DNA from 2 places in the Microbacterium amylolyticum genome. Region 1 is predicted to be linked to the other one. Evidence: predicted binding sites of a transcription regulator. Region 1 holds the regulator's gene; the other holds the start of a gene.

Evidence for each region. The regulator LexA, encoded in region 1, represses DNA repair genes until DNA is damaged. The targets are predictions, from matches to a motif close to TCGAACANNTGTTCGA.
Region 2: the regulator LexA is predicted to act here: its motif matches at 2,588-2,603, upstream of G6N81_RS12430 (LexA family protein).

The regions. Positions count from the first base shown of each region.
Region 1 covers NZ_CP049253.1:2,408,104-2,412,660, forward strand. The annotation lists gene G6N81_RS11590 (methionine synthase) at 1-323, shown strand, start outside; gene G6N81_RS11595 (flavin reductase family protein) at 355-912, shown strand; gene lexA (transcriptional repressor LexA) at 1,027-1,710, opposite strand; gene G6N81_RS11605 (LysM peptidoglycan-binding domain-containing protein) at 1,921-2,277, shown strand; gene G6N81_RS11610 (histidinol-phosphate transaminase) at 2,296-3,384, shown strand; gene hisB (imidazoleglycerol-phosphate dehydratase HisB) at 3,386-3,991, shown strand; gene hisH (imidazole glycerol phosphate synthase subunit HisH) at 3,991-4,557, shown strand, end outside.
Region 2 covers NZ_CP049254.1:22,568-27,124, reverse strand. The annotation lists gene G6N81_RS12440 (hypothetical protein) at 1-830, shown strand, start outside; gene G6N81_RS12435 (Y-family DNA polymerase) at 835-2,130, opposite strand; gene G6N81_RS12430 (LexA family protein) at 2,109-2,540, opposite strand; gene G6N81_RS12425 (ParA family protein) at 2,941-3,762, shown strand; gene G6N81_RS12420 (hypothetical protein) at 3,936-4,103, shown strand; gene G6N81_RS12415 (antitoxin VbhA family protein) at 4,252-4,458, shown strand; gene G6N81_RS12410 (hypothetical protein) at 4,465-4,557, shown strand, end outside.

The sequences.
Region 1 (4,557 bases):
ACGAGGAGTCCTTCCCGCTGCTCCAGAAGTCAACGATTGACACGGTGTCGCTCGAGGCGCATCACTCACACGTGCCGGTCGAGCTCATCGAACTCCTTCGTGGCAAGAACGTCATGGTCGGTGCGATCGATGTCGCGAGCAACGACATCGAAACACCCGAAGAGGTCGCGGCGACGCTCCGAAGCGTTCTCCCCTACGTCGATGCCGACAAGCTCTTCCCGAGCACGAACTGCGGGATGGCACCTCTTGCGCGAGACATTGCGCGAGACAAAATGATCGCGCTCGCCGCGGGCGCAGAGATCGTCCGAGCGGAACTGTCGTGAGCGGACTCCGCAGCAGGACGGAGCACACCGGATGACGAACATCACAGCAGCTCGCGCAGAGGGCGTCGAGAACGGTTCTTCCGCGACGCCGATCGATGCGGATGGCTTCAAGGCGCTGTTTCGTGGTCACCCCAGTGGCGTTGCAGTGATCACGGCGGAGGGGCCCGACGGCCCTGTTGCCCTCACCGCAAGCTCCGTTTCCTCGATCAGCGTTGATCCTCCTCTGATGATCTTCTCGGTGTCCGCGATGGCCTCGGCAGCTGCGGCGATCGTCGCCGCGGACTCGGTTGTTGTGCACCTGCTTGATGCCCACGACCTCGATATCGCCGTGCTCGCCTCAACAAGTGGCGCCGAGAGATTCGCGGATCGTGACCAGTGGACGCGCCTGGTCACGGGCGAACCTCTGTATCGCGGGGTTCGTGCGTGGACACGTGCGACGATCACCGGCCGGATGGAAGCGGGCGGATCGACGGTTATCGTCGCCCACGCGCTCGAAGGAGAGATCAATCGCGACGCGGACCACGAAGGCGGGCCGTTGGTATACCACAACCGGACCTGGCACCGCCTCGGCGAGGGGTCAGCGATCTGACCGGTGCTCGGCTGCGCGCGGCGCGCGGCGGCGTGGCCAACCGAGCCTGAATAGCGAAGGGCCGGGATCCGATCACATCGGATCCCGGCCCTTCGCTATTCAGGCGCACGCGTGTCAGACGGCGCGCATGACCGCCACGACGCGGCCGAGGATCACGGCTTCATCGCCGAGAATCGGTTCGAACGCGGAGTTGCGGGGGAGCAACCACACGTGACCATCGCGCTGCCGGAACGTCTTCACGGTTGCTTCTCCGTCGAGCATCGCTGCGACGATTTCGCCGTTCTCCGCTGAGCTTTGCGCGCGGATCACCACCCAGTCACCATCGCAGATCGCCGCATCGATCATCGACTCGCCGGAAACGCGGAGCATGAAGAGGTCGCCGTTCCCGACCAGCTGCCGGGGGAGGGGGAAGACTTCCTCGATGTGCTGTTCGGCCGTAATTGGAACGCCGGCGGCAATGTTCCCGACCAGGGGCACGAGGGCGGCGTCGCCGACCGAGGGGGCGAAGTCTGCGGGATTTTCCGTGGAGGTGCCGGGCAGGTCGATGAGGACCTCCATGGCGCGTGTCTTGCCGGGATCGCGGCGAAGGTAGCCGCTGAGCTCGAGCTGGCCCAGCTGGTGCGTCACGCTCGAGAGCGATTTCAGGCCGACCGCGTCACCGATCTCCCGCATGCTCGGCGGATAACCGTTGACCTGGATCGAGCGCTGGATCACCTCGAGGATCGCGAGCTGCTTCTCGCTGAGGTTCTTGCGGCGACGACTTCCGCGGAGGGGGGTTGGCTGCTGGTCGTCGCTCATCGGCGGCTCCTTTTGCGGGGCAAGGACCTTCGAATGTCAGGGGTCCCTGGTGAGGTGGTGATGCGTTACCCCGAAAGTACCGGAAGTGCGGGAATATTCGGCAGTTTTGTTCGAGTGTGTCGTGTTTCCATCGGAGTGATCTTCGAAAAAGCGTTGACAGCGTCGAACAATCGAAGATATATTCGGAACACACCAACGAAAGGGCGAGCGATGACGACGGCAGGCAGCACAGCACGATCCGCAGGTACGTCCACGCGGCTGCGCATTACGCGCCGAGGACGGGTCGTTCTTTCCACTCTCGCGTCTCTTCCCATCGCGGCGGGAGCAGCGCTCGCGATTCTCGCGGGCGGCAGCGCCGCAGGATCGGCCGATCAGGGAATGTCTCTCGAGTCGTTCCCGTCCGTCACGGTGCTCGCCGGCGACTCGCTGTGGTCCATCGCCGAGCGTATCGATCCCACGGCAGATCCCCGAGACGTCATCGCCGAGATCACCGCGTTGAACCAGATCGGCGGAGAGAGCGTTCACGCGGGGCAGACGCTGTTTCTCCCCGCCGTCTACGGCAACTGATCCCTCTACGATAGGGGTGTGACGGTAACTCTCGACGACCTGCCCCTTCGCGACGACCTGCGCGGCCAGACGCCATATGGCGCGCCCCAGGCGCCGCTCGCCATTGCGCTGAACGTCAACGAGAACACGCATCCGGTCCCGCCCGTCGTCGCCGACGACATCGCACGATCGGTGGCCGAGGTTGTTGCCGGCCTGAATCGGTACCCGGATCGCGAGTTCTACGATCTGCGCGAGGCCTTCGCCGGGTATCTGGGGCACGACCTCACCGCCGAGCAGATCTGGGCGGCCAACGGATCGAACGAAGTTCTTCAGCACGTTCTGCAGGCTTTTGGCGGCCCCGGCCGGACGGCCATGGGGTTCACGCCGACCTACTCGATGTACACGTTGCTCGCTCGCGGCGTTGGGTCTGAGTGGATCGCAGGAACGCGCGGCGAACGCTTCGAGATGTCGCCGTCCGACGCCGCGCGACAGGTGCGGGAGGCGAACCCCGACGTTGTCTTCCTCTGCTCGCCGAACAATCCAACGGGAACGCCCCTGTCGCTCGACGTGGTTGAAGCGGTCTACGAAGCGAGCCGCGGCATTGTTGTTGTGGACGAGGCGTACGCCGAGTTCGCGCCCGCCGAATCGGGCACGGCGCTGTCGCTTCTTCCCGGCAGGGAGCGCCTGCTCGTCTCGCGCACGATGAGCAAGGCCTTCGCTTTCGCCGGTGCGCGCGTGGGATACCTGGCCGCTGATCCCGTGGTGATCGACGCGCTTCGTCTTGTGCGACTTCCGTATCACCTCAGCGCCGTCACGCAGGCGGCCGCTCTCGCCGCCCTCCGCCACAGCGAGGAGATGCTTCGCACGGTTGCCGACATCGTTCTGCAGCGCGACCGCATCTCTGAGGGGGTGGCCGCTCTCGGATACGACCCGTACCGCACCGGGAGCAACTTCGTTCTGTTTGGTGGGGTGGCAGACGCGCGCGCGGTCTGGCAGAAGCTCTACGATCGCGGCGTTCTCGTGCGCGATGTCGGAATTCCTGGACACCTCCGTGTATCAGCAGGAACAGAGGCAGAAACGACCGCATTCCTGGACGCGCTTCGCGACATAACGGCTGAGGAGAACTGATATGACGACTGCACGCACTGCGAGCCGGACGCGCACAACGAGCGAGTCCTCGATTGAGCTCGAGCTGAATCTTGACGGCACCGGCGAGAGCACCATCAACACCTCCGTGCCATTTTTCGACCACATGCTCACGGCATTCGCGAAGCACTCACTGACCGATTTGCGCATCACGGCAACGGGCGACACCCACATCGACGTTCACCACACGGTGGAGGACACGGCGATTGTGCTGGGCCAGGCCATTCGTGAGGCGCTCGGAGACAAAACGGGTATCTCGCGCTACGGCGACGCCCTTGTGCCGCTGGATGAGGCTCTTGCGCAGGCGGTCGTCGACATTTCTGGTCGCCCCTTTCTCGTGCACACGGGCGAGCCCGCCGGCTTTGAAATGCACCTGATCGGCGGTCACTTCACCGGTTCGATGGTGCGTCACACATTCGAGGCCCTGGCCTTCCACGCGGGTCTGACAATGCACGTCACTCTTCTGGGCGGGCGTGATCCTCACCACATCGCCGAGGCGGAGTACAAGGCCGTTGCGCGTGCCTTCCGTCAGGCCAAGGCCCTTGACCCGCTCGTCGTTGGCGTGCCATCGACAAAGGGCGCACTCTGATGACGGTAGCGGCGCCGATCGTCGCTGTTCTCGACTACGGTTCGGGCAACGTCCACTCCGCCGTAAAGGCTCTGCAGGCCGCGGGAGCTGATGCTCGGCTCACGCGCGACCGCGGGCTGATTGCTGAGGCGGCCGGGCTGCTGGTTCCCGGAGTTGGCGCCTTCAGCGCCGTCATGGAACAACTGACGGCGATCCGCGGCGGAGAGATCATCGAACGACGTCTCGCCGGAGGAATGCCCGTGATGGGCATTTGTGTCGGGATGCAGATCATGTTCGAGCGTGGCATCGAGCGTGGCATTGATACCGAGGGCCTGGGGGAGTGGCCGGGCGAGGTCACGGCTTTGGACGCGCCCGTTGTTCCGCACATGGGGTGGAGCCGCGTGCAGGCGGGCGAAGGCTCACGACTCTTCGACGGCCTTTCTGACGAACGTTTCTACTTTGTGCACTCCAACGCGGCGCAGAAGTGGACGCTCGACGTCATCCCGCCGTTCCCGCAGCCCGCGGTGACGTGGTCGACACACGGTGTTCCTTTCATCGCCGCAGTGGAGAACGGCCCGCTCAGCGCG
Region 2 (4,557 bases), on a different replicon from region 1:
CCCGCTCGATCGGCAAGAAGGCCGGTCTCTACGTCGAGTTGTACCGAGGCCGCCGGCTTACCCTCAACGAGCGCCTGACGCTCTGGAACGACCACGACCGGCACAAGCAGCAGGGCTTCCCCAGCGTCTTCGCGATGGGCGTGTTCACACCCCAGCACGCTGCGCAGTTCACCGCTCCGAAGGCTGGCCAATTCGCTGAGCTGCGCAGCGTTGATTTTCCCCAGCAGAACGATGCCACCCCCCCTCTACGTAGTAGTTCCTTTTTTGATCTCACTCACGTTCTACAGATGGTTACTTCTTCGGCCGCTGACGCGGCAGGGAAGCCAATGACAACGAAAAAGTGCAGGCTCCGTAAGAAACCGCGCGCTGGCCTTGGGCTCGCCGTCGAGCTATTGGCAGATCCAATGTTCGCTACCGTTTTCGCCGGCGTCCGGCCCGGCAGACTTGCTGGACAGCTCAAGCCATATGAACAAGGCGGCTGGCGTGCAGGGGCGCTGACCGCCGCGCTGCGCCGCGAAGCCAGCACGCTGCGCGTAAGCCCGTGGGAACCTGCGCGCAGCCCGTTTGCGCTCCTGAAAATCATGCTGCGCGGCGTCGGCACCCTCCCCGACATCGACGCGGCGATGTACGGGGAACTTCCCCAAGCACAGCCGGCCACTCCCCCGGCCGAGCCGTGCGGCGTCGGCGACTGCGACGGCCACGGCTGGATCAACAGCGTCACTGACGCCGGCTACAGCTTCGCTCGTCCGTGCCCGACTTGCCCACCGCAGATCCGCGCAGGCCACCACGTGCCGGCTGCCGTTAGTTACGAAGGTGACGTGCCGTTCTAGACCCTTACGAGACGGCGACGGGCAGCTCGTCCCAATGCGTCATTGCCCGCTTCGACAACATTGCCCGCTTCATCTCCCACCCGGGCGGCTTCTTGATCCCACCCAGCCCCACGCCCACAGCGTCGCGGCCGAGCTTGCGCGTGATGTCATCTAGCGCTCGGCCGATGCCGCGCCCCTCGAATTCTTCTCGGAACAGTGAAAGCGGCATCGTCCCGTCGACGTCGCGGAGATCCGTCAGTACGACACCCGCCCGGGCGTACCGGATCCCGTCAACAGGGAAGCACTTCGGGAGGAGACGGCCAGCAGCTTTCGTCAGCGCGATCGGGTCATCGCTCGGAGTCGCCAACGGTACGTTCACGTGCCCGGTGTGAGCCACGGAGCGTTCGTCAGCCCAGCCCGTCGACACCCACGCACTCAAATGCCCCGCCAACGATTTCTGAGCCCGCAAGCGGGCGCTCACGCGTTGTGCGTAAATGCTGATGACCTGATCGAGAACATCAGCATCGGTGATCTTGACCGAGAACGAGCGCGAGTAGATGAGTTGATCCTTCGCGGTCACCGGTTGTGTTTCAAGATCGATGCAACGCGTCCCGCGCAGCTCGAGAACGGTTCGCTGCATCACGACGGAGAACCGCTTGCGGATCCACATCGGATTCGAGTCACGCAACTCGCGAGCGGTATGGATGCCCATGGCCGCGAGCTTCTTCCCCGTTCTACCGGCCACGCCCCACAGATCCGTCACGGGTATCGAATCGAGGATCCGATCGAGCTGATCCGACTCATACCGGCGCAGATCCAGCACCCCGTTCATCGCGGGTACCTTCTTAATGCCGAGCGCCGCGACCTTCGCCAGCGTCTTCGTCGGCGCGATCGACACCCGAACGGGGATCCCCGTTAGACGCAGCACCGTCGCCCGGATCTCCTGGCCGATCGCCTCGACCTCGGCAGGTGTCCCCCGTAGCCGAATAAAACTCTCATCGATCGAGTAAACCTCTTGCCATGCCGAGAACCGGCCCAGGATCTCCGCCACACGCCCCGACAGCGACCCATACAGCTCATAGTTCGACGAGCGTGCGGCCACGCCCGCAGCACGGCACCACGCCTCGATCTGAAACCAAGGCTTGCCCATGATGTCCGGATCCATAGCCTTCGCCAGCGGGTCCGCGGCCACCACGCAACCGTCGTTGTTGCTGAGCACCACTGTGGGGCGCGTCGCGATCGACGGATCAAAGACACGCTCGGCATTGGCGTAGAAGGAAACGCAATCGACGAGGGCGATCACGTCTGGTGAAGAACCCACGTCACGACTCCCCAGATGCTCGTTTCGCTCAGCTCGCCCGGAATGATGTCGCGATAGCCCGGTGCCTCAGCACGCAGCACTAGGCGCTTTCCCACCAGATCGAGCCGCTTCACTGTGTATTCCCCGTCGACCACCGCGACCACAATGTGACCCGGCACCGGGTCAACACCCCGGTCGACCAGTAGGAGATCCCCGTCATGGAGCCCCGCCTCCGTCATCGAGTGCCCCGCGGCCTTCCATACGAACGTCGACACCCGATCGCGGATCAGACGCTCGTTCAAATCCAGCTCGTCTGAGGCGTAGTCCTGAGACGGACTGGGAAACCCCGCCGGCACTGACTCAGGCGCAACCAGCAGCGTCACTGGCTCCCCCCAGGCCACCGGCAGCAGCCGCGCATTCAGCGTTCCCACGCCCACCTCCCCCACTAGAACGAATCTACGTCGAGGAGTATGACACTTAAGACTGATATTCGAACATGCGCACCTCTCAAGCGACATGCTCGCGCCGGGCTCATTTCTCCTTCACTTTCAGTGCCGCCAGCGTTTCGCCCAAGCCGACCGTGACGACCTCAGCGGCGATCGCACGGACCACCGACGCCGCGTTGCCACTCTCAGTGAACTGGTAACACGTAGCGAGCGAGTTAGCTACCTATCGTTCTCGCTAGAACGCTGTCTATCTAGAAAGATAGTCAGAACGAAAGATGTCTAGTACTCTAGTTGGAAAGATCGCAAGCCGCGCCGGTGTTCTAGGTATCTATCTACACCGCTAGATATCTATCTAGAACGCCAGAAAGAGAGATAGGATTTAGACATGCAGACGATCATGGTTTACAGCGAGGCCGGGGGAGTCAGCAAGACCACGACCGCCGTGAGCATCGCAATGGTGGCAGCACAAGGCATCGAGGCCGATGCAAAGAACCACCTCCCTGCAGTCGCCCCGCGCCGCGTCGTTCTCGTCGACCTTGACCCGCGCGCTGCGTCCACGAAGTGGCTACGCGCACAGCCCGTGGAAGAAGGCCTGCACATCGGCGCGATCCTCGGCAACGACGACTCTGCCGGCTGGGCGAAAGAACTTGCCGTCCCCGCCAACGCCGAGGCGGGATGGAGCGAAAACCTCCGGATCATCCCCTCAACAGCAGACCTGTCTAACGTCGAGGGGGAGCGCAACGACTTCGCGGAACTACGACTGAGCGCAGCTCTCGAAGGCCTCGACGCCGATCTCGTTGTCATCGACTGTGCAAACAGGCCAGGCGGAATCCTGACACTGAACGCCCTCTACGCCTCACAAGCCGTAATTTATGCCGCCACAGCGACCGACAGCGGGGTTGACGGGGTTGACGGTGCACAGCGAACAGTTCACCGTTTCACAGCTGCGCAGCAACGCCTTGGCACCGGACATGCGATTCACGAGGCAGGCTCAGCGATCAGCCGGGATGGAACGGGGTTCATGAGCTTTTCCGAGACCGATGCCGTAGAACTCATCACCAAGAACGCCCCGCGACTGGGGCAGCTCATCCCACACCTGTCGATCGTGCCCGAATCTCGTCTACGTGGGGAATGGTACGGCCGGTACAGGAAAGGTGGGCCGATTCGCCAGGCCTACGAAACGATCATGCGAGAGGTAATCCGATGACCAATCTGCCCGAACGCCCACCCCGCACGACGCGGCCACGCCCTGCCCCTTCGGCAGGTATCGACCCCGTCGACCACACCCTGAGTCCGGTCAAACCTCGTGAGGACACGGCCCCGAGCGCACCATCATTGAGGGAGGCCGACAAGACACCTCATAAGGATGCCGCTGGTGGGATGGCGAAGGGCGCACCTCCTCGTCGACGCGACGTAACAGTGCAGTTCGGTACACGTCTGAGCGAAGAAATCGCCAACCTCATCGACGAAATTCACTTCCGGGAGGGCCTCACCAAACGGCAGATCGTCGAAGACGCAGTTCGTCAAACATGGGGGAGCGGACGATAGAAAACACCACTCCGATCGGCATCTTCGCCAGTGGCTCCCACCTTTGAGTGGGAGCCACTGGCGTTACACCGAGACTCCGGTGCTGAGCCTGTCCTGACGCGGAGGAACGTGGTTCACGTGGTTGACTGCTTCACAGGAGGTGGTCGTTATGGCCGGATGTGATGTGGTGGCGCTATGGCCGGATCTCTTCGTCGATCTCGACGAAGACCGCCAGGACTTGTTTCGGCAGACCTTCGCCTCCCAGTACCTTTCCGGCTGGGAACCCAACCGCGCTGACGTTGTAGATCTCCTCGAGCTCAAAAGCGGTGCGATCACCCGCGACGAGTACACGCAGCGCATTCGCTCGCGCGCTTAGCGACCGATGGCGACCGGCTGGGAAGCATGGGAGTCGTATTTCTACCCCGAGACGATTGATCCCGAGACTCATCAGGGGACGCTCCGAAACAAGTTCGGC